Regions from separate parts of the Paenibacillus sp. FSL M7-0420 genome, predicted to be linked through region 1. Evidence: riboswitches for the same ligand, from Rfam matches in the RefSeq annotation. Region 1 holds a riboswitch; each other region holds the start of a gene.

The links. A riboswitch is a leader RNA that binds a small molecule or an ion and turns the genes downstream of it on or off. The one in region 1 is predicted to bind thiamine pyrophosphate.
Region 2: linked by a shared signal. The riboswitch ahead of MKX51_RS00490 (ABC transporter substrate-binding protein) and the one ahead of MKX51_RS08805 (thiamine phosphate synthase) in region 1 are both predicted to bind thiamine pyrophosphate.
Region 3: linked by a shared signal. The riboswitch ahead of MKX51_RS12985 (ABC transporter ATP-binding protein) and the one ahead of MKX51_RS08805 (thiamine phosphate synthase) in region 1 are both predicted to bind thiamine pyrophosphate.
Region 4: linked by a shared signal. The riboswitch ahead of thiC (phosphomethylpyrimidine synthase ThiC) and the one ahead of MKX51_RS08805 (thiamine phosphate synthase) in region 1 are both predicted to bind thiamine pyrophosphate.

What each region holds. Positions count from the first base shown of each region.
Region 1 is NZ_JBBOCJ010000001.1:2,092,065-2,099,501, reverse strand. Features, by position in the region: gene MKX51_RS08830 (fumarate hydratase) at 1-806, opposite strand, end outside; gene yfbR (5'-deoxynucleotidase) at 911-1,555, shown strand; gene thiH (2-iminoacetate synthase ThiH) at 1,806-2,927, opposite strand; gene MKX51_RS08815 (thiazole synthase) at 2,956-3,720, opposite strand; gene thiS (sulfur carrier protein ThiS) at 3,751-3,954, opposite strand; gene MKX51_RS08805 (thiamine phosphate synthase) at 3,951-4,619, opposite strand; TPP riboswitch at 4,748-4,850, opposite strand; gene MKX51_RS08800 (SDR family oxidoreductase) at 4,999-5,871, opposite strand; gene MKX51_RS08795 (amidohydrolase family protein) at 6,161-7,324, shown strand; gene MKX51_RS08790 (GNAT family N-acetyltransferase) at 7,342-7,437, shown strand, end outside.
Region 2 is NZ_JBBOCJ010000001.1:103,224-110,660, forward strand. Features, by position in the region: gene MKX51_RS00455 (ABC transporter permease) at 1-141, shown strand, start outside; gene MKX51_RS00460 (sensor histidine kinase) at 148-1,299, shown strand; gene MKX51_RS00465 (response regulator transcription factor) at 1,296-1,898, shown strand; gene MKX51_RS00470 (hypothetical protein) at 1,936-2,067, shown strand; gene MKX51_RS00475 (ABC transporter ATP-binding protein) at 2,639-3,463, opposite strand; gene MKX51_RS00480 (ABC transporter permease) at 3,544-4,305, opposite strand; gene MKX51_RS00485 (thiamine-binding protein) at 4,302-4,595, opposite strand; gene MKX51_RS00490 (ABC transporter substrate-binding protein) at 4,647-5,723, opposite strand; TPP riboswitch at 5,873-5,983, opposite strand; gene MKX51_RS00495 (hypothetical protein) at 6,056-7,437, opposite strand, start outside.
Region 3 is NZ_JBBOCJ010000001.1:3,079,628-3,087,064, reverse strand. Features, by position in the region: gene MKX51_RS13000 (amino acid ABC transporter substrate-binding protein) at 1-481, opposite strand, end outside; gene MKX51_RS12995 (DHA2 family efflux MFS transporter permease subunit) at 750-2,270, opposite strand; gene MKX51_RS12990 (TetR/AcrR family transcriptional regulator) at 2,421-3,077, shown strand; TPP riboswitch at 3,144-3,246, shown strand; gene MKX51_RS12985 (ABC transporter ATP-binding protein) at 3,326-4,147, shown strand; gene MKX51_RS12980 (ABC transporter permease) at 4,128-4,904, shown strand; gene MKX51_RS12975 (ABC transporter substrate-binding protein) at 4,901-5,980, shown strand; gene thiM (hydroxyethylthiazole kinase) at 5,999-6,805, shown strand; gene thiD (bifunctional hydroxymethylpyrimidine kinase/phosphomethylpyrimidine kinase) at 6,832-7,437, shown strand, end outside.
Region 4 is NZ_JBBOCJ010000001.1:7,451,611-7,459,047, reverse strand. Features, by position in the region: gene MKX51_RS32290 (gluconeogenesis factor YvcK family protein) at 1-121, opposite strand, end outside; gene rapZ (RNase adapter RapZ) at 179-1,078, opposite strand; gene MKX51_RS32280 (ROK family glucokinase) at 1,124-2,074, opposite strand; gene MKX51_RS32275 (DUF438 domain-containing protein) at 2,275-3,537, opposite strand; gene MKX51_RS32270 (DUF1858 domain-containing protein) at 3,552-3,779, opposite strand; gene thiC (phosphomethylpyrimidine synthase ThiC) at 3,948-5,642, opposite strand; TPP riboswitch at 5,794-5,900, opposite strand; gene trxB (thioredoxin-disulfide reductase) at 5,950-6,903, opposite strand; gene MKX51_RS32255 (tetratricopeptide repeat protein) at 6,950-7,437, opposite strand, start outside.

The sequences.
Region 1 (7,437 bases):
GAGACAAAGAAGCTGGCAGGCAGCCTGTTCATTACTCCGATTTTGCAGCCCAGCAGCGTCACTTCACCGCCGAAGCCCATCGTGCCGATTCCGAGCTTGTTGGCATTCTCCATAATGTAATGCTCCAGCTTGCCCAAATCTTCATTAGGATTCACATCCTCAACCTTGCGGAACAGCTGCTTCTTCGCCAGCTCATAGCCCGTGGTACGGTCGCCGCCAATGCCTACACCAATGAATCCTGCGCTACAGCCCTGGCCCTGCGCCTGGTACACGGAATGCAGGATGCACTTGCGGATACCGTCGAGGTCGCGTCCGGCTTTGCCGAGTCCCTCCAGCTCTGCCGGAAGGCTGTACTGGATGTTCTTATTCTCGCAGCCGCCGCCCTTCAGGATCAGCCGGACGTCAATGCTCTCTTCCTCCCACTGCTCGAAGTGAATCACCGGAGTCCCTGCCCCCAGATTATCCCCGCTGTTCTCGCCGGTTAGCGAATCTACGGAATTGGGCCGCAGCTTCCCGTTCTTCGTAGCGCGGGTAATTGCGCTGTGAATATCCTTCTTCATCTCTATCTGATTCACGCCCACCGGCGTATGAATTATAAAAGTCGGCATCCCCGTATCCTGGCAGATCGGCGATATTTGCTGCTCCGCCATTCCGATATTCTGCGCTATCGTGGTTAGTGCCAGTCCGGAGCGTGTCGCCCGGTCTTCCAGCGCCCGCCCTCTGGCCACTGCCCGGCGCACATCGCCCGGCAGGTTCGTGGAGGTCTCTACAATCAAATTATAAATGCTCTCTTCAAAATGCTGCATCTTCATTCAGTCTCCTCTCCATCTGGTTCAAGCGGCCCTAACTCTGGTACAATTAGTTACTATAATAGCACATTAAGCTGCTCATGAAAGGGGTTACTTCAAAATTGAACTACCATTTCTCCGCCTATCTCTACCGGCTGCAATATATCCAGCGCTGGAGCCTCATGCGCAGCACCGCCCCGGAGAACGTGGCGCAGCATTCGTTCCAGGTCGCCCTGCTGGCGCACATGCTGTGCACCATCGGCAATGCCCATTTCGGCCGGTCGCTGAACGCCGACCGCGCATCCACGATGGCGCTGTTCCACGACGCCACCGAGGTCTTCACCGGCGACATCGCTACGCCGGTGAAGCATAACAACTCGCGTCTGCTGTCCAGCTTCCGCGAGATGGAGCAGGTGGCCGCCGACCGGCTGGCGGCCATGATCCCGCCGGAGCTGAGCGCAGTCTATGCGCCGCTCCTGCAGCCGCACACCAGCCCGCCCGGCTCCGAGGATGCCGGACTGCTCCGCTACGTCAAGGCAGCGGATGTGCTGGACGCTTACCTGAAATGCGTCTGGGAGGTCGCCGCAGGCAACCGCGAATTCGCCGCTGCCAGGGAGCAGACTGCCGCGAAGCTGCATGTACTGGAGATGCCTGAGATGGAGTATTTCCTTAAACACATGGCTCCGGGCTTCGAGATGTCGCTGGACGAGCTGACTTCCAGTGCGAGTCAGGGACAGTCTGCCGGACAGCCTGAATCTATAGAGTAGATAGAGTACACACATACATTTGGCCCATCAGCCTTCGCGCAGCACATTGTGTTTAGTTTTTCGCATACATCCGGCCATGCGCTTTCCTGATAAAAGGAGAAGTCAGCGCGTGAAGCCTGTACCTTATATAATGCAAACAAACCCGCCATAAGGCGGGTTGTTTGCATATGGCCGGGTTAAATTAGGTTAGTTTGGTCAGCTTAAGTTAGGCTCGGTTTAACTACATCAAGTTAGGCGAGATCCAATCAGCCTACCTCAACCCAAGCGGCTCGGACAGGATATCCCAGTCCTTGAATACCGGCTGGAGTCCTTGCGAGCGCAGCATCTCGGCCATCTCGTTCACGCTGCGGTTGTCCGAGATTTCAAACTGCGGCGTTCCCCCTTCCAGGGAATGTCCTCCCACTTCGGTGGATACCCCGGCGGACATCTTCGTGATGCCGAGCTGGACCAGATGATCGCGCAGAGCGGCAGGCTCGCGTGTGGACAATGAGATGCCGGAGCGCGGCAGGAACAGGCGGTACGCCAGGATGATCTGCACCAACGCACGGTCGGTAACATCGCTTGCCGGGTTGAATTCGCCTAAGTAAGGCCGGAATCGGGGAGTCGACAGCCCTATTTCGCATTCCGGGTACTTGTCCTGTAAATACCTCGCATGCAGCGCAGTTGCCAGCGCCTCCTGGCGCCATTCGTACATGCCGAGCAGAGCCCCGATATTTACCGAACGGAAGCCCGCCTGACAGCCCCGCTCGGGAGCATCCAGCCGGTTGCGGTAGACACGTTTGGGTCCTTTTACATGCAACGCACGATAAGTCTCCTGATGGTAGACCTCCTGATAGAGCGTCAGACCGTCCACCCCGGCTTCTCTGAGCTCAGCATATTCGGCTGTCGAGAGCGGATTCACTTCAATGCTGACGGAGGCAAAATAGCGGCGCAACACATTCACGCAGTCCCTCACATAACCGGCCGGACTGTCACTCCGGGATTCTCCGGTCAGGATCAGAATGTGGCGCAGGCCCGTGGCTGCGATGATCTCTGCTTCCCGGGCGACCTGCTCCAGCGACAGCTTTTTGCGCGGAAAATCATAGATAGAACTGAAGCTGCAATACGTGCAGTGATTCACACAAAAATCAGCCAGGTACATCGGTGTAAACAGCTGCATCACATGGCCGAAATGCGTACGCGTTAACCGGTGCGCCTTCTGCGCCATCTCCTCCAGATAAGGCTCCGCTGCCGGTGACAGCAGGGCCATCAGCCCCTCTTCATCGATCCGCTCTGCACGAAGCGCACGCTTCACATCCTCTGCCGTATAGCGGCTCCATAGCGTTCCGTAAGGAAGCTGCTCCAGCCGGGTCATCGTCTCATAAAAGCTCATAACCGTTCTCTCCTCCCTATTCCATCTGTCAGGCCAAGAACCCGGTCAACGGTGAAGAGGCTGCCGCCGTCTCCTCTACAGGCCCTAGTCCAGCGAGATAAGCCTTGCGCCCTGCAGCTACCGCGTCACGGAAGGCTTCTGCCATCAGCAGCGGATCTGAGGCGGTGGCAATCGCTGTATTAAGCAGCACCGCTGCGGCCCCCATCTCCATCGCCTCAGCCGCCTCGGACGGTCTGCCGATTCCGGCATCCACGATCACCGGCAGCTCCGTCTCGGAGATCAGAATGCGGATCAGTTCCTTGGTCTGCAGTCCGCGGTTGGACCCGATCGGCGCTCCCAGCGGCATCACGGCCGCAGCCCCCGCTGCCTTCAGCCGCAGGGCAGCGGACAGGTCAGGACTCATATACGGCAGCACCACGAAGCCCTCAGCTGCAAGAATCTCGGTCGCCCGGATGGTCTCGGTATTATCCGGCAGCAGATATTTCTGGTCGTTGATGACCTCAATCTTCACCCAGTTCCCCAGCCCCGCCGATCTCGCCAGCCGGGCAATCCGTACTGCTTCCTCTGCGGTGCGCGCACCGGAGGTATTAGGCAGCAAGGTCATATGGGAAGGAATATGGCTGACAATATTGTCACTGCTCTCCGGGTCCACCCGGCGCAGAGCAACGGTAATGACCTGTGAGCCTGATCGCGTAATCACCTCGGGAATGAGGGTGTTGCGGCTGTATTTTCCGGTGCCAATGAACAGTCTGCTGGTTAGAGTCACTCCGCCAATCATCAATGAGTCTTGCATGTTAACGCCTCCTGGAATAAGTCTTCTTGTTTAACCTCCGCCTACAAAATGAACCAGCTCCACCCGGTCCCCCTCGCTGAGCAGTGTCTCTCCATAAACCTCTCTGCCGGCAAGCTCACCGTTCAGCTCGACAATCACCAGCTTACCGGCCCACTCGGGCCGGGACAGCAGATCCTCCAGTGTCCGGCAGCTCTCCCCGAGCCTTTGCGTCTTCCCGTTAACGGTCACATTCATGCCTGTTCACCTCCTGCTGTGCCCTGTGCTTGAGCCATATCCAGCGTTTCAGCCAGCTCTGCTGCCCTGTGAACCGCTGCCCTGTACGCCCGGGCCGCTGCCACCGGGTCCGGGGCTCCGCAGATCCCCGACATGACGGCAATGCCTGCCGCCCCTTGGGCTAACACCGCCCCGGCATTCCCCGGGGTAATCCCTCCAAGCGCAATCAGCGGGATGCGGCTCCAGCGGACAGCCTCTGCCAGCTGCGCAAGTCCGCGTGCCTGCTGTCCGGACTTGCATGCCGTAGGGAACACATGCCCGTAGAGGCAGAAGTCGGCTCCCTGCCTTCCAGCCTCCGCCGCCTCTTCCCGCGAGTGTACCGATCTGCCGATCCGCAGGCCCGGTGCAAGTCCGCGTGCTGCGGCTGGAGGTAGACTGTGCCAGGCTAACTCTACACCGCCTGCCCCGGCGGCCAGGGCAACATCGATCCGGTCATTAATGACCAGCTTCGAAGGCGGAACCCCGGCCTGAAGCATCTGCTGCGCCGCTGCCAGCAGTTCGCGGGCGGGCATGGCTTTTTCCCGGAGGTGGATATAATCCACTATAGAATGTACCGCCACGGCCCATTCGGCGAGCGCTTCAGGCGGCAGCCGCCCGTCCGAGACCGCATGAATCTCATACAACACTCTTTCCCCTCCCGTCTGCTCCAAGCCCGCTCTGCACCACCCCGCAACACAAAAAAGACCGCTCCCCGTAAAGGAAGCAGTCTGGAATAGAAGCAGGAATACCGGGATTAGCCGTATACCCCCGCTGCATTATTCGTTCTCCACTTCCCTACGCTGGTATAAACCAGATCAGGTTCAAAGGGTCCGGACAACTACGCCCGTCTCAGCCTTGCGGCACCCCTAGTGATCGTTCTATGCGGTTGTTTCGTCTTGCTTGTTGTATATTAGCATATTATTTCTGTTAGGGCTATACCTATCTCGTCTCACAAAAGCCAGCCTCCCGGCTGGCTTCTCCACATTTGCTGAGCAAATTGTGTAATACGTATGGTTACACTGCTTCTTATCCGTTCACAACCTCGCCGCCGTTCACATGCATCACCTGTCCGCTCACATAGGAGGAATCGTCCGAGGCCAGGTACACATACGCCGGTGCCAGCTCTTCAGGCTGTCCCGGGCGCTTCATCGGCTGGGTGCCGCCGAACTCACTGACCTTCTTAGCGTCAAAGGTTGACGGGATCAGCGGGGTCCAGATCGGTCCGGGCGCTACCGCATTCACGCGGATGCCCTTATCCGCCAGATTCATCGACAGTGACCGGGTGAAGCTGAGAATGGCTCCCTTGGTGGACGAATAGTCCAGCAGCTGCGGGCTGCCGCGATACGCCGTGATGGAGGTGGTGTTAATGATCGTAGCGCCTTTTTTAAGATGAGGCATAGCGGCCTTGGTCAGATAGAACATGGAGAAAATATTCGTCCGGAACGTACGCTCCAGCTGCTCCGCCGTAATGTCCTCAATATGATCCTGCGGATGCTGCTCCGCCGCATTGTTAATCAGGATGTCAAGCTTGCCGAGTCCTTCAACGGTTTGACGTATCAAGCTCTGACAGAAGCATTCGTCCCCGATATCCCCGGCGATCAGAATACACGTTCTGCCCTCCTGCTCCACCTGGCGCTTGGTCTCTTCCGCATCCTCATGCTCGTTCAAGTAGGAGATCACCACATCCGCACCCTCCTTGGCAAAATGAACGGCAACCGCACGCCCGATCCCGCTGTCGCCTCCCGTAATGAGCGCAGCCTTTCCCAGCAGCTTGCCTGCTGCCTTGTACGCCGGTGTCTCAAACTCCGGAAGCGGGTTCATCTCACTCTCAATTCCGGGGCGCTGATCCTGCACCTGCGGTGGTAAAGTTTTGACAGGTTGCTTGCTAGTGTCTGGCATAATCCATTCTCCTTTCGCTGTCCACAGTATTGTTGATCAATCATGTTAGCATGGCTTAAGGTCTGGTGTTTATGCATCAGGCAGTGTGCCTGCTTGGCTCTACGTTATGTTACTTACCACACTTGACAGCCGCCCAAACAAGTAATCTTCATTCAACGATACCTATAGCAGAACGATAGTCAGTAAGTAAGGAACGTTTCCAAAAAGAATATTATCTATATCCGCTAGGGGGAAAGCCCTATACTTTGTGAGGAAAGACAACTACCTTAACGGAGAGGACGCTTCCACCATGGGAAATGAGCGCATCTTGCTGGTGAACGGAACGGTAATCGATGGAACCGGACGGCCGCCGCTGCATCATACAAACATTGAGATTGTTAATGGCCGCTTCGGCACCATAACACAGCAAAGTGACATTAACGGGAGATCCGGGCCTGACTCCGCAACTAAAGTGATCGACCTAGAGGGTCTGTTCGTTTTGCCGGGGTTCATTCACACCCATGCCCATACCAGCTTCAAGTACATACAGAATGAGCCGCTGCACGGATATCATACGGAATATTTGGCCGCGTGCCTTGCAGAAGGAATTACTACGATCCGCGATGAGGGAATGACTACGGCAGCATCGATTGACGATGTAGTCACACATACGCGGCAGCTGGAGAGCGGTGCTTTTCCCAGAATTCTTACGTCTGGCAAGGTCTTCACAGCTCCAGGCGGTTACGGTGGTCAGGAACCTATCGGCGTAGAGAGTGTGGATGAGGCGCGGCTTAAGGTCCGTGAAGTCCTGGAACAAGGAATACATTTCATCAAAACAGCGCTGGAAGACGGCTACGATCCTGCTACCGCCGGACTGCCCCAGCTGAATCAGGAGATTCTCGAAGCGATCTGCCGGGAGGCCCGGAGCATGGGCACTTACGTATCTGCTCATGTTACAAGTGCGCGCAATCTTCAGATTCTGGTGGATGCTGGGATCAGCGATGCTGCGCATATGATTTACGACCGGCTGGACGATCAATTGATCCGGCAAATGGTGAGCGGGAGCATCCGTATCGTCCCCACACTCACCGTACTCCAGATGTTCCAGGACAAATTCGGTGCGCCGCTGCTGGAACAAGGGCTGGATAATGTCCGGAGATTTATTCAGGCAGGCGGGGAGATTGGACTGGGGGACGATTTTATCGAAGAAGCTCTTCCGTGGTACAGAGCCGGCATGCCGTGGAAGGAGATCCAGCTGTTAGGCCAGGCCGGCCTCTCTCCGATGCAGATTATTATGGCTGCCACTTCATCCGGTTCCAAAATCTGTAATCTGGATCATGAACTCGGTACCATTGAGACAGGCAAGAGGGCCGATCTGTTGGTCGTCGGGGGAGATCCGCTGGCGGATATTAGCAACCTGCGTCAGGTCAGCTGGGTAATGAAAGACGGCAAGATCGTATCGAAATCATACTAGCAGGAGGCTATGGCACAATGAATGCAAGAATAACCTTATCTCCGGTCACCCCGGACGATATCGATTTCATCACAGATCTGGAAATGAGCGTTTCACTCTGGCCCTTCGAGGAT
Region 2 (7,437 bases), 2.0 Mb from region 1:
TCTTACAATTACGGAAATGGAGCCTGGGCGATTGTAGCGGGAGAGTCCCCGCAGTGGAGGGCAGTGCTGCTGCTGCTCGGTTACCTGGCCGTGTTTATGTTATTATCGGTCTATATCCGAAAAAAACAGGAAGCGGTGTAATGTACAATGGCTCTTAAGCAGTTCCGGGTATTTCCCAAAAGATTTGGCTTCTTCCCCTATATCTGGCTGATCTATCTGGTGTTTCCGATTCTTAACCTTCAGGGGTATAGCGGGCTCAGGCTGATGGCGGGTTATGCGCTGGTCCTGCTGTTCCTGGTTACGTACCGTCAGCTCTACTGGACGGAGGGCAAGCCCTACTCGGCCTGGCTGGGACTGCAAATGTTGATTATTGTGGTGTTATTTATAGGGTATAGCCCCTTCAACTTATATATGGCTTTCTTCACCAGCAACTTCATCGGCTGGTATACCGATTCACGCAACTTTGGGCGGGCCTTGACGATATTTACGGCGATGCTGGCCTCGATGTTCCTGCTGTCCCTGGTACAGTATCAGAGCATGGACATTCTGTTCATGCTGCCTTTTCTGATGATGATGCTGGTGACTCCCTTCGGCATCCGCTCGATTAACCGGCGGCGGGTGCTGGAGAAGGAGCTGGACCAGGCCAATGAGCGGATCAAGGAAATGGTCAAGCGCGAGGAGCGGGTACGGATCGCCCGTGATCTGCACGATACGATGGGACACACGCTGTCGCTGATTACGCTGAAGAGCCAGCTTGTCGAGCGGCTGGTCGTCAAGAATCCCGAGCGGGCGCAGGCGGAGGCCCGTGAGATCCAGCGGACCTCGCGAGCCGCGCTGCGCCAGGTACGGGAGCTGGTCTCGGAGATGCGAGCGGTCTCAGTCGCCGAAGAGCTGGCCGAGGCGGCGGAGATGCTGCGCAGTGCGGAGATCGCGCTAGAGGTAGAGGGAGATGCGGCACTGCCGGGCGTGTCCGGTCTGACGCAGAGTATTCTCAGCCTGTGCATCAAAGAGGGAATCACCAATATCGTCAAGCATAGCCGTGCGGACCAGTGCCGGATTAGCATCGTAATGACACCCGGGGAGGTACAGATTACACTGGAGGATAACGGCATAGGGGTAGATGCCAGCGGTTCGGAGGGGACGGAGCGCCGGGACGGCAACGGCATGAAGGGGATGGGCGAGCGGCTGGCCCTGATTGACGGCTCGCTGACGCTTGCTCCAAGGCCCGGCGGGGGAACCATGCTGAGAGTGGTCACACCAAGAGTAGTTAAGGATGGAAAGGATGGGGAAACGGCATGATCAGGATCATAATTGCCGAGGATCAGCGGCTGCTGCGCGGTGCGATGGCATCGCTGCTTGATCTGGAGGAGGATATTGAGGTGGCGGGCGAAGCCGGGGACGGGGCGGAGGCGCTGGCCCTGATCGAACGTGTCCAGCCGGATGTGTGTCTGATGGATATTGAGATGCCGCTGATGAGCGGCCTGGAGGTGGCTGAGATACTGAAATCGCGGGGCTGCGCCACCCGGATTATTATCCTGACCACCTTCGCCCGTCCCGGCTATTTCGAGCGCGGGGTGAAGGCCGGAATCCAGGGATATCTGCTGAAGGATGAGCCGGTGGATAAGCTGGCGGATGCCATCCGCCGTGTGATGGCCGGGGGGCGCGAGGTCTCGCCTGAGCTGGTGTTCGGCAGCCTGCGCGAAGAGAACCCGCTCTCGGACCGGGAGCGGGAGATTCTGAAGCTGGCCGCCGCGGGCCGCAGCGCAGGAGAGATCGCCGCGGCGCTCCACCTCTCCTATGGCACGGTTCGCAACTACATCTCGGAGATCCTCAGCAAGCTTGCGGTCAAGACCCGGATCGAAGCCGTGCGGCTGGCGGAGGACAAGGGCTGGATGTAGGACGGGCGGGTAAGTGAAGGTAAGTGAGGGTAGTGCCATGAGTGCAAGTAGTGTAGTGAGTGCAGTAAGTGAAGTAGTGCAACAAGGAGCCGGTGAGTATACTGGGTGCGAGATGTATGTATGGATGATGGATGGTCAGATGGGTGTGCGGATGAGCGGGTTTGAGTAGTGGCGGGGCCTAAGGGGTACCAGTACATGCGGTATACTTAATTGCACTCCATACAACTAAATCGTCTGATAGATCATTAATGATCCCTATAGCTGCATTTCGTACAACTAACCTGCTTTTTATAGCTTGATATCACTTATTCGGGCAGATTTAGTTGTACAGACTACAGTTATAGGAGACGAGCGATCCTTTTTACTGTTTTTAATTGCACAGACTACAACTACACGGGTGAAGTGGTTCGCAACTTACATTACACCACCTGAGTTTGTTCTAGCCCATTGTATTTTCTACAACAGATGCTCCCTAAATATGCCGCGAATTTGAATCTAATGCACTTCGTACAGCAGAAATCTGCGAAAGTGGTGCTTTGCGGCAAATAAACAAAAATCTGCTGTACGAAATACAGCAGAAGTTAATTTAGACTGGAATATAGCAGATTCTATTGCAGTAAATACAATCAGGAAGAGTTATGCCGCTACTGACAAGGCAGTGCCGAGTCACGAAGACTGTTGTTAGGCACAGCGAGGAGCTCGATCGTTAATGCAATTTCACCTTCGCAGCAGCTTGCCCCTTAGCTCTGGCTCTTCGCCTGCTCCTCGCGCATCCACTCTGAGAGCTGGCGCCGCATCCGGAGGAACTCCGGCGAATCGGCGATCTCTTCGCGGCGCGGGCGCGGGAACGGGACCTCCACGGTGTGGAGGACGGAGCCGGGACGCCCGGAGAAGACGTAGATGCGGGTGGAGAGCAGCAGCGCCTCTTCGATGTTATGGGTGATGAACAGCACGGAGCGGCGGTTCTCCTCCCACAGCTCCAGCAGCCAGCGCTGCATCTGCTCGCGGGTCAGCGCGTCGAGCGCGCTGAACGGCTCATCGAGCAGCATCAGCTCCTGCGGCGCGAGCATGGCCCGCAGGAAGGCGGCCCGCTGCTGCATGCCGCCGGACAGCATGTGCGGGTAGGCCCGCTCGAAGCCGCCGAGGCCGATCTTCGCCAGCCAGTGGCGCGCAGCCTCGCGGGCCTCCCGCTGCGGGGCGCCTTGCAGCTCGCCGCCAAGCAGGACGTTATCCAGTGTGCTGCGCCACGGGAACAGCGCGGGCTGCTGCGGCATATAGCTGATCTTGCCGCGCTGCCCGGTCACCGGGATGCCGTTCATGCTCACCGTTCCGGTATCCGGCAGCGTAAGGCCGCCGATGATATGGAACAGCGTGCTTTTCCCGCAGCCGGACGGGCCGACAATGGAGACGAATTCCTGCGGCTCCACGGTCAGGGACACCTGATCCAGCACCTGCGTCTCCCGGCGGCGGTGCTGGAACGACTTGCTGATGCTGCTGACTTCGAGCGCAGGCGGCACACTCCGTGTACCCAGGCGTCCATCGACGTCCGCTTTCTCCAGTTCAATCCTCGTAAGCTCAGACACTTCGTCCAGCCTCCTTCAGTTCATTATGGTTACTTCCGTTTTGGATGATCCTTTCGTATACGTTAAGCTTCCTTGCGCGGCTTCCAGCGCACCAGCCATCTCTCCAGCAGGGCAATGAGCGCGAATAATACGAGACTCAGCAGCACGATAATGGCGATGGCCACGAACATCCGGTCCGCCCGGTAAGAGGCCTTCTGCAGCAGCATATAGTAGCCGATCCCTTTGTCGGCACCGATCCATTCGGCCACCACTGCGCCCATCACCGCATAGGTGGCGGAGATTTTGAGCCCGGAGAACAGGGAGGGCAAGGAGCCGGGAAGCTCCAGCCGGGTGAAGATCTGCCACTTGCCCGCACCGGCCATCTTCATATAATTCATCATCACCCGGTCGCTTTGGGCCATTCCGCCCATGGCTGCAACAGCTACGGGGAAGAAGCAGACGAGGGTGATCAGGATGATTTTGGGCAGCAGGCCGAAGCCGAACCAGATAATCAGCAGCGGGGCCAGCGCAATGGAGGGCACATTCTGGCTGAGGATCAGCAGCGGATAGATCGCCCGCTTGACCCAGGGCAGCAGATGCAGCAGCAAGGCGGTGAGCAGGCCGATGCCTGTGCCGACCGGGAAGCCGATCAGGGTCAGCCGCAGCGTGGCGGCGGTGTGCTCCCAGATCCCGGAGGCGTTGTTCTTCGATTCACGCGCGATATCCGCGGGGCTGGGCAACTGGTAAGCCGGGATGTCGAACAGCATGACCGATAGCTGCCATATCCCGACAAAAAAGAGGACCGCCACAAAGGGCGGCCACACTAGCTTCCAGGTGCTTCTCACGGCCGGTATTTCTCCGTCAGCTTCTCCATGCTGATGCCGCCCGGATTATGGGCGATCTTGATCTGTGAGATGACACTAGGACTGCCGGAAGCGATCAGCGCCTCATGCATGTCGCGCACAATATCCAGCAGCTCGGACAGCTCGCCTTCCATCGTGGTCTCCAGCGGATTCACCTGATGCTTCACGCCTGACTTTTGAATGACCTCTATAGCCTTGTCCACGTAAGGGATGGAATCCTCGTTGTTCGGTGTCTTGGGAATTACCTGAATGCTGAGCAGTGTGTTAGCCATGATCAATCATTCCTTTCAAGTTAGGTATAAGATTCCCGTCATGCGGGCTCATTATGATTCCGGCAAAAATTCATTCGTAAACGTACTCTCCGCATCCAGCGGCTTATCCAGCAGCTTCAGGCCGTACATCCAGTCGGCGTAATTCTTCCAGATCTCAAGCTTCTGCTCACCCCAGCGCGGGGCGTCGTCCTTGTATTTCGGGCTAAGCCATTTCTGGCTGGCCAGCACCAGCTTGGGGTCCAGATCAGGGACAGCATCGGACAAGACCGTCGCGGCTTCTTCCGGGTGGTCGATGGCGTACTGATAGCCTTTTGACGTAGCCTTAAGGAAGGCCTTCACCACTTCAGGGTGCTCGGCGATCTCCTTCTCGCTGGTGGTCAGCACCGGAGTGTAGTAATCCAGCTGCGGAGCGTAATCCTTCAGATACAGCATATCCAGCGGCTCCCCGCGCAGCTCCGCTTCCACGCCGGTCCAGGCATAGAAGATCCAGGCGAAGTCAATATCCCGCTTCACGGCTGTAAAAAAGTCCGCTTCGCCGATATTCACCAGCTTCACCTTGGAGACATCCCCGCCTTCGGGGTCCATGATGGCTTTCATGGCAGCCTGCTCCGCAGGGGAGCCCCAGCCTCCGTACGTTTTGCCTTCGAAATCCTTCGGCGTCTTAATATTGCGGTCCTTCGGAGCCGCGAACCCGGAGGTATTATGCTGAATGATTGCAGCAATCGATACCAGCGGCACATCCTGCAGACGGGCCAGGGTCAGCGCCTCCTGGGCGCTGATGCCGAACTGGGCTTCACCAGAAGTGACCATTGTGTCGGAACCGGCAGCGCCCGGCTGTACAATCTGCACATCAAGACCTTCCTCCGCGTAATAGCCCAGCTCCTTGGCAGCATACAGGCCGGTATGATTCGTGTTCGGCGTCCAGTCCAGGGCAATCTTGACCGGGGTCAGCGCCTTAGGTGCATCCGTGGGTGCGGCTGCGGTTGCATCAGGTGCAGCTGTGCTGTTACCGGCAGCAGGTGCGCTGGCCCCCGCATTGCCGCTGTTGTTCCCGCCGCCACATCCCGCGACCGCGAGAACCAGCATAGAGCTGATCAGCAGCATTCCTGTTGTTTTTTTGACTCCCATTTCTCTTTTTCTCTCCTTCCAGCAACCCCTGGTCTTCAGAGCTTACAGAAACCCTATTCCTGTACATCCTTAGAATCAAAAAAGCGTCCCGAAGATCGGGACGCCAGTGACTTGCGTGAGGGGATTTCAGCTTCAGTACCGCTCAAGGCACTGTGCTGAATGAAGATTCCTACGCTGGCATTATCCAGATCAGGTGTAAGGGTCAGTATCTTGTGGGATACAATCTCAGCCGGCCAATTCCAGCACCCCTGGTTCTATAAAGTTCACGGGTATTGCTATGTTCTTACGGTGTATTATAGACGGCAGTCCTGCCGTTGTCCACCCTTTGTGTCTTAATCCCTCGTATAATGCCGCTTCTTGCGGCGGCTGCGGATGCCGTTCCAGATCTCTCTCAGCGTTAAGCCGACACTGACGGTGATCCCGGAGAAGGTCAGGAACAGAGCCAGATACTCGAACGCGGAATACTCCAGCATTTTACTCCAGTCGATCTGGCCCTTCAGATCCTCGATGACCTGATTCATCCCGTATATCCCGCTGATGACCGTGAATACCGTGAGCACCATCAGGAGTGTATCCCGCCGTTTGGCCTGGAATTTGTCCTGGTACTGGAACAGGTCATTCAGGGTCATTTTCACCTCATCGAACAAGGCATCATTGCCATACACCTTACGCAGCTGAAAAAAAATCTCCCGCCCCTGCGACTGCGAGATCAGCTCCAGAAAATAGAATTTGGCCGAGAATTTGTTGATCAGGAAGATCAGATTCTCGATCTCGTCGTTGTCGTGGTTGATACGCAGCCGGGAGTGGAGGTTGGCGAGCTTCAGCAGCACGATTTTATGAAAAATACTCAGCAGCATTCCGTAATAATACTCGCCGTACATCTGGCTGATCAGCTGGGCGGCAATCTCCGGCTTCGCCCGGCTCACGCAGCAGAAGGTCTGCTCATTGGTCATATAGTAGGTGTCCGGCCCCCAGCGGCTATAGCAATGCTCCCGGGTATACTGCTTGATATAGTCTGGATCACTTGCGCTCATATAGGGGGTGCCGTCGATGCTCAGACCGTCCACTTGGGAGGCCCGGTAGAGCAGCTCGACACTGATCTCTTCCTCATCCTCCGGGAGATTAACGCCGTAGAAGGCCTGCACCAGCATCCGTTCATCGACGAAGAAGGGCAGGGTCTCGAAATAATTGCCATTCGTCTCTGCAGGATCGAGATACGGCTCCAGCCCGGCTGCCAGATGCCTGAACACGAAGTCCTCTACCCGGGCAAAAGACTTCTTATGACAATGGATGAAGGTATGCTCATCCTGAACGCTTACATCCTCCAGGTTGCGGAACCGGTCGGCGAATTCGAGCACCATGCTGAAGGGGAGATTCTCCTCCTCAATAGCCACTCTTACCGTCAGGAAGCCCAGCTCGAACGGGCAGAGGAACACATCGGTCGACAGCACGCGGAAGGGAATCGTCTGGAAGGGCATTTGCAGCCCGCACAGCAGATCATTAGCCCGGGAAAAGCGGCGGAAGGAATCCCTGTCCTTCTCACGCGGAAACAAGACATGAGCGGCAAACGGAAGATAGCTGCGCTCCATTTTCTCATGGGATACACAGTGATTCTCTCCGTAATAGGCATGCTCCAGTTCTTTGTTCTCCAGAAAAAAACGCGTAAATCCATCCTCCTGAAGACTCTCAATCAGCTCTTGATCGACTTCCGCCT
Region 3 (7,437 bases), 990 kb from region 1:
TAATATCCTGATTGTCCTCCGGCACGATCAGCACCGCCTTGGAAACAATATACGGATCGGAGAAATCATATTTCACTTTACGTTCATCAGTGATAGAGACTTCATTGAAGATCACATCGAAGCGCTTCGCATCCATCCCGGCAAAAATCCCGTCCCATTGCGTCTCAATGAACTCCGGCTTCACACCTAAACGCTTGGTCACTTCCTCAGCAATCTCAACATCGAAACCTGTCAGCTTGCCGTCCGCATCATGGAAGGTGAATGGTGCGTAGGTTCCTTCAGTTCCGATGCGCAGCTTGCCGCTGGCTTTGACGGCCTCCAGGCTGTTCTGCTCCCCGGAAGCTGTACCCTCTGTAGCCGCTGCTGTGGGTTCATTTCCGGTATTGCCGCCCGTTGCTGCCTTGTCCGTATTGTTGTTTCCGCAAGCCGCAGCCGTGACCATGGTCAGGAGCAGCATAATAGTCAGACTTAGTTTTTTCATTCGATGAATCCCCTCTCATATCTTCTCTTTAGATACCGTAATTACCGGCAAAAAGAATAGTAACACTGAGGCGTTACCTGCGTCAATGATTTTTTCCGATTATATTCATCGGATTTGTATAGTATTGATTTTCCATAGCTTAGCTTGCCCCAATTTCGGCTCCTGCATCAGAATATTCAGAATAGAAAATAACAAAAAGCGACCCTCCGGCAAAAGGAGAATCGCTGCTATATGGATGTTACAAGCTCTGCTTCTATATGGTGCATTACTATACGTGCATGATTTCCGGTGCCGCCTTGTCCTTAGAACGCTCAGCTCCGGAATGGCGGCCCCGGCGCAGCAGCAGTCCAAGGACCGCACCGCCAAGCGCAACGAACATCATAATGTGGAACGTGTCCGCGAAGCCCTGCGACAACACGGTCTGCTTGGCCAGCAGGAGTGCTTCCTGTGAAGCGCCTGCGGTGCTTTTACCGGCAGCCGCCGCCGCTTCCTGCATCTCTATGCCGCGCGCCGTTGTTCTTGCCGTCAGAATCGTAACCAGAGTCGAGACAGCCAGCGAGGTAATGACCTGCTGCATCGAGTTCGTCAGCGAGGTTACCCGGTTCACCAGATGGCTTGGAGCTTTGTTGAGCAGATGAGTGTTCATCGGCATCATCATCATGCCCATGCCGGCCCCGCACATGATCAGCGGAAGGATCAGGTCTCGGCTCTGCGTGGTGAGATCCACATGCGAATACTGGAATAACGCGCCGGAGACCAGACTGAGACCGCAGACCACGAGCCAGCGCACACCGATCCGGTCGAACAGTATCCCGGCAATCGGCATCATCAGCCCGGAAGCGATCGCTTGCGGCAGCAGCGTCAGACCGGTATCAAATGCGCCGAAGCCGCGGGCCTGCTGCAGAAATTGCGGGAGCAGGAATAACGCGCCATATAAGCCGAACTGGGCAATCCACTGCACGATGATTCCTGTCGTGAAATCTACGGATTTCAGAATCCGCAGCTCCAGCAGCGGTGTGTTGGAGCGCAGCTCGGCGATGACAAAAGCGATCAGAGCCACAGCGCCCAGCAGCAGCCCGATCAGCGTCTTCTCAGAGGTCCAGCTCTGCGCGCCCTGGCTGACCCCGTAGGTTAGCGAAGCAAAGGCCAGCGGTCCAAGAACCATACCTAGCTTATCCATGCCGGGCACGCTGTTCTTCGCCGCACTCGGCAGCTTGCGCAGTCCGATCAGCACAGCGATGATGCCAATCGGAATATTAATGAGGAAGATCCAGCGCCAGGAATGGTATTCAACCAGCCAGCCCGACAATACCGGACCAATAGCCGGAGCGAACAGGACGGGAATACCCATAATGCCCATGACTACGCCAACCTTACTTTTAGGAGCCAGTCTGTATACATAGGCCATTCCGACAGGGAGCACACAGCCGCCGCCCAGTCCCTGAATAACCCGGAAAACAATCAGCCACTCGGCGCTGCTTGGTGTAGCGCACAGAATCGAGCCTATCGTGAACACAACTACCGCCGTCAGGAAGACCGTCTTGGCCCCGAACCGGTCAGACAGCCAGCCGGACAGCGGAATAACGGAAGCCTGGGCCAGCATATATCCGGTAACTACCCACTGCAGCGTATGCAGATCTGTCTTGAAATCCACCACCAGCCTGGACAAGGCTACGTTCATCGCCGTACTGTCCAGTACAACCATAAATACTCCTGCAATGATGGCCAGCAGCGGAACCAGAATGCCGGACAGCCGGAAATCGGCTTCCTGCTTCAAGGTCTGATCCATGTCTCTTCTCCTCCTGAGCTGTCCGCGTTCTAGATTGACCTGCGGGCAGATTGTTCTATATAATGAGTGAACGGACAACTGTCCGTAAGCGCAATTCATAGTCTACGGACAATTGTCCGTTGTGTCAATTCTTTTCTGAAAGGGGTTCTCATGAAAAAGCCAGACACCGATGCTGCGCAGCTCCCGCGCTCAGCTCCGCAAGCCATAGAATCCGCCCCGCCCGAGTCCGCCGATCCTTATGTACAGCGGATTCTTGAAGCTGCCCGCCAGTTGTTCACCGAGAGCGGTCTTGAGGCGGTCAGCATGTACAGCATTGCCAAGCGAGCAGGCATAGGACAAGGCTCCCTGTACCGCCGCTTCACGGACAAGGGTGAGATCTGTTCTGCACTGCTGAAGGGCAGCGCAGATCAATTCCTGTCCGGGCTGGAGCAGCAGGTGGCTGCCAGTGCCGGTGAAGCTCCGGCTCTCGCTCAGCTGCAGAGCAGCATTGAGCAGATTGCCGATTTCATTGAGCAGTATGCCGAGCTGCTGAATATGATCAAAGCCGAGTTCACCGGCAAGAAGCAGCTGACCCAGTTTGAGCATCCTTTTTTTCAGCGGCTGGGGGTGATGATGACAGAGCTGCTGCAGCGCGCTGCGGCGGGCGGTGAGATTATTGACATTGATCCGGCCTTTGCGGCCACCGCCTTAATCTCTGTCCTCAGCCCCGATCTGTACCTGTATGAGCAGAAGCGGCACCATTCCTCCAAGCTGGACATCTCCCGGGGCATCGTCACTTTATTCGTGACCGGTCTGGCGAAGCGCTGAGCGTCTGCTCTTTACAAGAGAAGAATTTGTGGTATATTAAGTAGCAATTACCAATTCAATAGCAACATTATTCACTAGGGGAGTCGGCCGACTGAGACGGAGCTTAAGCTCCGGACCCTTTGAACCTGATCTGGATCATACCAGCGGAGGGAAGTGGAGCAGAATGTATCAGTGGTTCACGTCACAGGGCCGCAGCTGACTGTACCTTCCGCCCCATTCATTCCTCCGGGAATGAATGGGGCTTTTTTGTGCTCAACGCAGTATCTATACCAATCCGGGGAGGCTTCGTACATAGTCTTATGATCAACATTAGCAATCTATCCTATGCTTTCGGGACGGGCTCGTCCCGTACCCCCGTCTTCTCAGGGCTATCCATGAATGTGCAGCGCGGCGAATTCATTTCTGTCGTAGGCGGAAGCGGATGCGGCAAAAGCACCTTGTTCAAAATCATCGCCGGCCTGCTGGAGCCGGACAAAGGCAGGATTACGCTGAACGGAGCCGAGTCCGCGGCAGCAGCGAAGAGGCTGGGCAGTGTGGCCTACATGCCGCAGCAGGATCTCCTCCTCCCTTGGCGCACCGTGCTGGACAATTGTCTGCTGCCTTGGGAACTCAAGCGCAGCCGTCCCAAAGCGGCCGCTGTGGCCGAGATCCGTACCCTGCTGCAACGCTTCGGCCTTGAGGGAACCGAAGGGGCTTATCCCCAGGAGCTGTCCGGCGGGATGCGCCAGCGCGTGGCGGTCCTCCGCACCGTGGCGGCGGGGAATGATCTGCTGCTGCTCGATGAGCCGTTCGGGGCGCTTGATGCCATTACCAAGCGTTCATTGCAGCGCTGGCTGTTGGAGTTATGGGCAGAGCTGGACAAGACGGTGCTGTTCATCACCCATGATCTGGAGGAGGCTCTGCTGCTCAGTGACAGAATCTATCTAATGACGGGCAGTGGCGGCAGCGGGATGCAGGAATTCCCAGCCGGTATCCCCCGCCCGCGTCATCACAGTCTGAATTATGAGCCGCAGTTCGCCGCCCTGCGCCAGGAATTGGAGCTGAAGCTATATGAGAACCGCCGCTCCTAGAAGATTGCTCCAGCATTACGGTCCGGCTGCCCTGCTCGCCCTGCTGACGCTTGCAGTCTGGGAGACTGTAGCCCGGCTGGGCCTGGTTCCTCCCTTCATCCTTCCGGCTCCGTCTGCGGTGTGGATGGCATTGATGGAAGAGCGCCATCTATTGTTCGGGGTACATCTGCCCGCCACACTGCTTGAAGTGCTCACAGGCTTCGCACTATCCGTGGTCTGCGGCAGCCTGCTGGGAATCGCCATGCATCTGTTCCGTCCGCTGGCCAAGGCGCTGTACCCGCTGCTGATTATCAGCCAGACGGTTCCGCTGATCGCCCTCTCTCCCCTGTTCATCATGTGGTTCGGCTACACCCTATGGAGCAAGGTCGCCGTTGTCTTCCTGACCGCTTTCTTCCCGGTGGTCATCGGCACCTATGACGGGTTGTCCAAGAACACGGACGCCTACCGGGAGCTGCTGTTGACATATGGCGCGAACCGCTGGCAGATTCTCGGGAAGGTGGGCGTTCCGCTGGCTTTACCCTCTTTTTTCTCCGGGCTGAAGCTGTCGGCTGTGTACTGTGTGATCGGTGCAACTATTGGGGAATGGCTTGGGGGCAGCCAGGGGCTGGGCTATTTCAGCCGCAGAATGGCCGGGAATCTGCAGAGCGCCAAGATGTTCGCCGCCGTTGTCTTATTATCCCTACTCGGTATCCTGCTGTTTCTGGCAGTCGCCGCGCTGGAGAAGATTATTCTGAAGAAAAGAGGACGTTATTCATGACTACTATCCGCTATACCCGTTATCTGCACCATGCGATTTCAAGGCCAGCCATGCTGCTGTCTGCTCTGCTGCTCTGTATGCTGCCTGTCCTGGCAGGCTGCGCCAATACGAACAGTCCGGCGGCCTCTGGCCCCCCGGCTGCTGTACCCTCTACCTCTGAGGCCGGGGCTAAAGGCGGGGCCCATAAGCTGACGATTATGCTCGACTGGTATCCCAATGCTGTTCACTCTTTTTTGTATGCGGCAGAGGCTCAAGGCTATTTCGCTGAGGAAGGTCTGGAGGTTGAGATTCAGATGCCGGCCGATACCAATGATGCGCTGAAGCTTGTTGCTGCGGGGAAGGTGGATTTGGCACTCAGTTATCAGCCCCAGGTGCTGATGGCACGGGGTGAGCAGATTCCAGTCAAGTCGATTGCCGCGCTGGTGCGTCATCCGCTGAATCATCTCATGGTAGCCGCAGACAGCGGCATTACCCGCCCCGGAGAGCTGTCCGGCAAGCAAGCCGGATATTCCTCCGTCCCGTTGTATGAAGCCATGCTGAACACGATGGTCAAAAGCGACGGCGGGGACCCTTCCTCCCTCAAGCTGGTGGATGTCGGCTATGAGCTGATCCCTGCTCTCTCCACCGGACGGGTGGATGGCATTATGGGCGGGTTCATCAACCATGAGCAGCTGATTCTGGAGCAGGAAGGCCATCCGGTCCGCTCCTTCAATCCCGTGGATTACGGGGTCCCGGATTATTATGAGCTGGTGCTGGTCGCCAGTGAGCAGGGACTGCAGGATTCACAGGGCTTTTATCAGAAATTCGTGGATGCCATCAGAAAAGGCCAGCAGTATACTGCCGGTCACCCGGATGAAGCGCTGAAGCTGCTGCTTGCCCATCAGGAGGATACCGCACCGCTGGATGAAGCCATTGAACAGCGCAGTCTGGAGATCCTGCTGCCGCTGATGGATGCCGGTTCCCAGCCCTTCGGCTATCAGGATAGCGCTTCATGGGAGAAGGTGAACCAGTGGCTGAGCGAGAACGGTCTGCTGGCTGCAGAAGTGGATGTTAAGAATGCTTTTATTAATTTTTAAATTATACCTACAGGAGGAATTCATATGTCTTATCTGTCCAAAGTACGCCAAGCGAACCCGCTGGTGCATAATATCACGAATATCGTAGTCGCTAACTTCACAGCGAACGGGCTGCTGGCTCTGGGAGCCTCGCCGTTCATGGCCGATGCCATCGAAGAAGTAGCAGATGTCGCCGCCATGTCCGGGGCAGTGGTGCTGAACATCGGCACACTTAATGAAGCTGCCATCGCTTCCATGATCGAAGCAGGCAAGGCTGCGAACCGCCACCAGGTGCCGCTCGTGCTTGATCCCGTTGGAGCTGGAGCTACCGCCTACCGCACGGACGTTACGGCGGGGCTGCTCCGAGAGCTTCAGCTTACTGCCCTGCGCGGAAATGTGGCCGAGGTTGCCAATGTGGCCGGGGAGAGCTGGGCCAGCAAAGGCGTGGATGCCGGAGCAGGCGAAGGCGATGTAATTGCTCTAGCCAATAAGGCGGCGCAGAAGCTGAACTGTGTCGTGATTATCACCGGCAAGGAAGACATCATCACAGACGGCAAGCGCACTTATATCGCCAGCAACGGGCACTCCATCCTGACCCGGGTGACCGGAACCGGCTGCCTGCTCAGTGCTGTGGTGGGTGCATTTCTTGCTGTAAGCGGCGGGGAGGTGCTTGAGGCGGCAGCTGAGGCCCTCTCCTTCTACGGCGTGGCAGCAGAGCTTGCCGCTGAGGCGGCTGAAGCCCAAGGTCCCGGCAGCTTCCAGACCTTGTTCCTGAATCAATTGTCGCTGGTGACCCCGGAGCAATACAGCAGCCGCTCACGGCTGCAGCTGCTCGCCGAAGCCTAGACCCTACAGCCAAAGGAGAGAACAAGATGACTAGCATACGCAAAGCGTTGACCATTGCCGGCTCTGACAGCGGCGGCGGGGCCGGGATTCAGGCGGATTTGAAGACGTTTCAGGAGCTGGGAGTGTACGGCATGTCTGCACTTACTGCACTCACCGCCCAGAATACACTAGGTGTCCAGGGAGTCTTTCCGATCGAGCCGGAGACCGTTGCAGCCCAGCTGGATTCGATCGGCAGTGATCTGCCGCCGGATGCTATTAAGACAGGGATGCTGTTCAGCAGTGAGATTATCCGCGTGGTTGCCGGTAAAGTGCAGCAGTACGGCTGGCAGCACAAGCTGGTGATCGATCCGGTCATGGTCGCCAAGGGCGGCTCACAGCTGCTGCTCCAGGAGGCAGTACAGGCGCTGATTACAAGCCTGCTTCCTCTCTCGCTTGCCATCACCCCCAATCTCCCTGAAGCAGAGATGCTGACAGGCATGAAGATTCAGGGCCGGGAAGACCGGGAACAGGCGGCAAGACTGCTTCATCAGATGGGACCCGAGTACATTATCTTGAAAGGCGGACATGACTCCTCAGGAGATGAGGCCGTGGATCTGCTCTATGACGGACGGGAATTCCAGTATATGTCCAGC
Region 4 (7,437 bases), 5.4 Mb from region 1:
GCTCACTGCGCAGAATCCCGGAGCTTCCCCCGTCATCTGCGACAGTTACGATCGCCGTGATATCCAGCGGCTTCTCCTTCAGCCCCCGGAGCATCACCGAGAGCCCGGTCCCGCCACCCATCACGACGATCTTCGGACGCTGTCCTTGTTCTTCAGCCACTATTCATCCCTTCTCTCATCAATGCCGGTCGCGTTCGGAGTCCCGATGGCTGACTGCTACCGCTTCCGTCTCGCTAACCCCCAGCATTTTGCCCAGGTATTCGGCGATGGCTACCGAACGGTGTTTGCCGCCCGTACAGCCGATGCCGATAATAATCTGGGATTTGCCTTCCTTGCGGTATTGCGGAATAAGGAATTGAAGCATATCTAGCAGCTTGGTCAGGAATTCTTGCGTTTCAGGCCATTTCATTACGTAGTCGTACACCTCGTTGTCTTGGCCTGTCTTGGGCCGCAGCTGATCCACATAATGCGGATTAGGCAGGAAGCGGACGTCGAACACCAGGTCAGCATCAATCGGAATCCCATACTTGAATCCGAACGAAGTAATGTTAACCGAGAGGGTGCTTTTCCCGAGGTGGGAGAAGCGTGACACTATTTTTTCTTTGAGCTGAACCGGCTTCATGCTGCTGGTATCCAGACACAGGGTAGCTGAATTCTTCAGCTCCTCCAGCATCTGGCGCTCCATGCGGATGCCGTCCAGCGGCATGCCCTTCGGAGCAAGCGGATGATGCCTCCGGCTCTCCTTGTAACGCTGTACAAGCACTGAATCTGTGGCGTCCAGGAAAAGGATCTCACACCCGATCGTTGACTCGTCCTTGATGTAGGCCAGAGACTCCGACAGGGCGGTGAAGAATTCCCGCCCCCTGAGGTCGATGACCAGCGCCACCTTGGCGATTTTACCCTTGGACTGCTCAATCAGCTCAGCGAATTTCGGGATTAGCACAGGCGGAAGATTATCCACGCAGAAGAACCCCAGATCCTCCAGGCTCTGCACGGCAATCGTCTTGCCCGCACCCGACATGCCTGTAATGATAATCAGGGTGGCATGGGCGGGCAGGGTTTGCTCGAGGTCGGTCATTACAGCATCCCTCCCTATGATTAGTATATGAATAATTCCGGTCTTTTAAGAACGCAGCAGCAGACCTGCCGCACCAATAATACCGGCGTCATTGCCAAGCGCTGCAGGTACAATCGTAACACCGGTCTGCAGAGGGGCAGGCGCCAGCTTGGCGAATACCCGGCGGACTTCATCGAACAGAATATCGCCTGCCTTGGAGACTCCGCCGCCGACGATGAATACTTCAGGGTTCAGAACCGCTGCAACGGAGGCCATCGATTTACCCAGGTAGAAGGCCGCCCGGTTCACAATCCGCAGCGCAGCCTCATCGCCTGCCTTGGCGGCATCGAATACTTCCTTCGCAGCGATTTTTTCAACGGTGGACAAGGAGGTCCGGTCCCCGCGTGCTACAGCATCGTTCGCCATGCGGATAATGCCTGTCGCTGAGGAAACGGTTTCCAAACAGCCCATGTTCCCGCAGCCGCACTGGATCGCTTCCAGATCGGGGACCACGGAGATATGTCCAAGCTCGCCGGCCAGACCGGCAAAGCCCTGATACACCTTACCATTAATAATAATACCGCCGCCGACACCCGTACCGAGCGTATAGCAGACACAATTCTCTATGCCGCGCCCTGCACCGCTCCAGGCTTCGCCCAGTGCAGCCACGTTGGCATCATTGTCTATTTTGACTGGCTTGTTCAGACGACCCTCCAGAATGGAGCGGATCGGCACATCTCTAAATCCTATGTTGGGCGCAAGGATGATGATACCTTCACGAATATTCGTAAATCCGGCCAGTCCCGCACCCACACCAGCCAGCTGGTCCCAGGAGTACGGAGAGTCCTCCACAATCTGGCGTACATACTTCTCGATATTATCGATGACAGCATCGACGCCATCCGCAGTCCCTGTCGGACCTTCGTAAGTGTGCAGCAGGCTTCCCTCGGCATTACAGATTCCAACCTTAATCGTGGTACCACCTAAATCCACGCCAACGTAGATATGTTCAGACATGTTACAAGCCACCTTTTTCTATGCTAAAATAGTTAATCCTACGTACCCACTATAATAGAAGCCTCCCCTGCGGTCAAGGAAAGGCGATACACCCGGGGCAATGGGCTTCAGTTCTTATTGTTAACAAAAAGACTTTCTCACCAGGCAGGCAAGAAAGTCCGTTCATTCTCTTCTATTGTAGGGTGCCAGATGCCTTAATGCTATTCGGACAAAATTCGCTTCTGGCCCTCCAGGGCACGGATCGGTGCAATATTCTGGGTGAATTCCAGCGTCCCCATATAACGGCCGTCTGCATCCCGTACAGCGAAATAACGGATATAGATGAATTTATCCTTGATGTTAATCCAGAAATCCTCGGCATCCTTCACTCCCGCCTTAAAATCAGCGAGCAGCTTCTCGACAACATGCACGCTTTGCGGCGGATGGCAGTTCTGTACGGTGCGGCCGATAACGGCCTTCGTCCGGGCGAAGATCCTTTCCTTGCCATGCGAGAAGTAGCGGACAACATCGTTCTCATCGATAAAGGTGAGGTCCACCGGCAGATGATTCATCAGCGTCTCGAGCTGGTGGAGCGACAGCAGTCCGGTCTCGAACCGGATGAAGCCCTGCGGGGACAGGCCTTCCCCTTCTTCCGCTGGAACATCAGCACCCTCAGGCTCCGCTGCACGTTCCGGTATCCATTCCTGGTCGGGCGCAGTCAGGCAGAAGCCGATTTCATCGCTTTCGCGGGCGATCCGGACCCACTCATCCTCAGTCAGCTTATCCAGCGCCATCGGGAGCAGAATATTCTCTTCCTTGAAGATCATCTCATTGACTTCCTTAATGATCTCCTCCAGTGCGGCTGTAATCTGCCCGCTGTCCCCGTTATAGGCGCTAAGCGCCTTCTTGGCTTCCTTGATCATATTGCGGATTCCGTCATCCACTCCCCACATTACCTTCGTAGGACCGTATATGCCGTACTTCTCCAGGTAAGGGAACAGCAGATTCTCCTTACGGCTGTAGTGCTTGTCGAGATCCAGCAGCAGACTAAGGTCCTCCAGCAGCTTGAAAATAATCTCCTCGCTGGCGTTCTTCTTGAACTTATCTGCATGCAGCTCCAGCCGGAAGTTGACCAGACGCTCGATCTCGCGGTTCTCCAGCTTGAACGTATGCACGGGATGACCGGGCTGCTCCTCGGGCTTAGAAGAACGGTGAATCTGTTCAATCGAGCCTTTGAAAATCGCCGTATGCACAGAGCAGAGGCGCTGTACTTCCTCTACCGGAATGCCTTCCTCGGTCATCAGGGAGTGCTCCATGGCGGAGATTTCCTCCACCGTAACATCGCCTACCGCCTCTTCAAATCGCGCCTTAACCTCCTCCACGCTTTTGCCCGCATGCAGCTCCTTGATGATCTCTCTCAGCATAGCCTGGCGGCGTGTCTGTTCCGGCACATCGACCTCGCGGTTATTAATCAGTTCGCTCATCGCAATCTCTCCTTCTATTCTATAATCTCGAAACCATGCTGCCAAAAGGCCAGCCGAACGGTTTCCAGCTCTATTTTCTTTAACTTCATTCCTTTAGACAGGGTCATGAACCGTCCTGCGGTCTGCAGCATTCCAGGCTTCGCAATATCACGGAATCCCAGCTCCACCATGATCTCCACCACTTCCGGGTGCCTGGTTACCAGCTCAAAGACCGATTCATCCAGCTTCAACGCTTTGCTCATCCTTTTGCACACCTCACTAATGAGAACTCTTCTCAAGCAACAGCTTAGCATAGGTCACAGAGGTGAATTGTGATTGTAATCACTAACTATAAAAAGACTATCCCCGCAAGCCTTTCAGCTTGGGGGATAGCCTAAGAATGTTGCGATTCCGCTATATTAGCAGCTAAATTACAGTGATTTGCTCCATCTATGAGAATTACGGATATCATGCGAAATCCGCATGCTGCAGAATTTAGGACCGCACATCGAACAGAAATGCGCCTGCTTCGCCCCCTCTGCCGGAAGGGTCTCGTCATGATACGCGAGCGCCCGTTCCGGGTCGAGGGAGAGATGGAACTGGTCGCGCCAGCGGAACTCGAACCGCGCCTTGGACAGCGCATCATCCCGGTCCTGCGCCCCCGGATGTCCCTTGGCGAGGTCTGCGGCATGTGCAGCGATTTTATAGGTAATGACGCCTTCGCGCACATCATTCTTGTCAGGCAGGCCTAAATGCTCCTTAGGTGTAACGTAACACAGCATCGCCGTCCCGAGCCCCCCGATTATCGCTGCCCCGATGGCCGAAGTGATGTGATCATAACCGGGTGCAATATCCGTAGTCAGCGGGCCGAGGGTATAGAAAGGGGCTTCGTGGCAGATCTCAAGCTGCTTGTCCATATTCTCCTTAATCTTGTGCAGCGGCACATGGCCCGGACCTTCGACCATGACCTGAACATCGTGCTTCCAGGCTAGTAGCGTCAGTTCTCCCAGTGTCTCCAGCTCGGCGAACTGAGCTTCATCATTGGCATCGGCGATAGAGCCGGGACGCAGGCCATCCCCCAGCGAGAAGGCCACATCATACGTCTTCATAATCTCACATATATCCTCGAAGTGTGTGTACAGGAAGTTCTCCTGCTGATGAGCCAGGCACCAGGCGGCCATAATCGATCCGCCCCGGGATACGATGCCGGTCATTCTCCGGGCAGTCAGCGGAATATAGCGCCGCAGTACCCCGGCATGAATGGTGAAGTAATCCACTCCCTGCTCCGCCTGCTCAATCAGCGTGTCACGGTAGAGCTCCCAGGTTAAGTCCTCGGCTATGCCGTTCACCTTCTCCAGCGCCTGGTATAAGGGCACTGTCCCGACCGGCACAGGAGAATTGCGGATTATCCACTCCCGGGTGGTATGGATCTTAGAGCCGGTGGAGAGATCCATGATGGTATCTGCCCCCCAGCGGGTTGCCCACCGCATCTTCTCCACCTCTTCTTCAATAGAAGAAGTGACCGCAGAATTTCCGATATTCGCATTGATCTTCACGAGGAAGTTACGGCCGATAATCATCGGCTCACTCTCCGGGTGATTGATATTGGCCGGAATGATGGCGCGGCCAGCGGCCACCTCATCCCTTACGAACTCCGGCCGGATATTCTCACGGATCGCAATATATTCCATTTCCGGTGTTATGATCCCTTGCCTTGCATAATACAGCTGAGTCACATTGCCGCCTGCATAGGCCCGCCGGGGATTCCTGCACAGTCCTGGATGAGCTTCTGCGGCAGCCCCTTCTCTGCGGATTCCGTTATCCTCCGGCCGGACGGCTCTTCCGGTGTATTCCTCCGAATCGCCGCGTTCCTCAATCCAGCATGAACGGTGCGGCGGCAGTCCCCTCCGAATGTCCGTCTCCTCCGCAGCATCCGTGTACATACCGCTTGTGTCATAGACCCGCAGCGGAGCATTGTCCTCTTCCCCGGCAACGCCTTCGGTTCTGCTGAGGCTGATCTCCCGCATCGGAACCCGGATATCCGGGCGTGAGCCCTCCACATACACTTTACGGCTCGCGGGGAATCCGGAAAGATTCACCTCTTCGTTCTTGAGCATTCCTGTCATTTCAATCTCCTCCTCTTCGCTCTGTACACTCATCAGATAAGAGGTCACGCAGCAGATTGAGCTGAAGAATCTATAGATTCCTGCAAGTCAAAAAGCCGCTCCACCTGGAGCGGCTTTATTAAAGGAACAGCCAAATAAGACTGTATTCAAAAAAGGTCCGACTCCACTTTCCTACGCTGGTATGATCCAGATCAGGTTCAAGGGTCCGGAAATTCAATTTTCCCGTCTCAGCCTATTCAGGCTCCCCTAGTGGGTATCTTATCTAATTAAATGCATTTTACCAGTTTGGGTAATTGTTGTAAACCCGTTATTTGTCCAGCGATTCGCTCCAGTCGTGCACCATCGTGCCTTCCAGGAACTTCTCGGCATCCATGGCGGCCATACAGCCGGTCCCTGCTGCCGATATCGCTTGACGGTAACGCGTATCCTGCACATCGCCGCAGGCGAATACGCCTGGGATGTTGGTCTCGGTGGTACCCGGGTTCACCACGATATAGCCATTAGCATCCGTGTTGATTTGCCCGCCCAAGAAGGCTGTGTTCGGTGTGTGTCCAATCGCTACGAACACGCCGTCTGCTTCTACCAGCTCTGTCAGACCTGTCTCATTATTAAGCACCGTAAGGCCCTTCACTCCGGTCTCTCCTACCGTTACTTCAACCGGTGTGCGGTTCAAGGCCCAGGTTACCTTACTGTTGTCACGCGCCCGGTCCTGCATGATCTTCGAGGCCCGCAGCTCGGGACGGCGGTGAACCAGCGTTACGCTGGACGCAAAGCGGGTCAGGAAGCTGGCTTCCTCCATGGCGGAGTCTCCGCCGCCGACGACGACAATCTTTTTATTACGGAAAAAGAAGCCGTCACAGGTCGCACAGGTGCTGACCCCGCGTCCCACATTCTCCTGCTCGCCCGGGATGCCCAGATATCTTGCAGAGGCCCCGGTTGAAATAATAACTGATTCTGCTTCCAGTACACCCATCCCGTCCACGGTCACCTTGAACGGGCGCTGTGAGAAGTCCACCGACTCCACCCAGCCGTTCTTGAATTCAGCGCCGAAGCGTTCCGCCTGCTTGCGCATATTGTCCATCAGGTCCGGACCCAGAATCCCTTCAGGGAAGCCTGGAAAGTTCTCCACTTCTGTCGTCGTTGTCAGTTGTCCACCCGGCTGCAAGCCTTCAATGACCAGCGGGCTCAGGTTCGCACGCGCCAGATAAATCGCGGCAGTCAGCCCGGCCGGGCCTGTTCCGATTACAATCGTTTTGTACATTACATTGGCCTCCTTACAAGTAGGTGTTCTTACAACAGCAATTGCTTCAAATACGGGTAGTGGACGGCGATAAGCCGCCGGTTCCGGGCAGCATCCCCTTGGGTCCGGGAGCAGCCGCAGGCTCCTGCTCTTCGCCGGGCGAGCCGCCGGCTTCATTCAGGTTCTCCCCGATCAGCCGCTGAAGGCTGAACAATGCCGCCTCCTGCAGGCGGTCCTCCTTCAGCGGCTCCTGCTCCAGAACTCCGCGCAGTACCTCGGACATCTCCTCGTCCTCAATCCAGCGGAGAGCCTCGGTCACCTGAAGCTTCGTAGCGGAATCGCCGTAGCGCAGCGCCCAGAAGAACGAGGCGCGCAGCAGCGGATTATTCCGCACTTCTTCAGTGAATCTGCCCGTATTGCCCTTCCACTGCTTCAGCTGCTCCTGGAAGGGAAGCTGATAGTTATAGCTGACTGCAGGCATAGGCTGTCCTTCTGCCCGGGCCTGCTGGAGCTGGGACAGGAAGAACGCCGGGACAGCGGAAGCAGGGTCCAGCT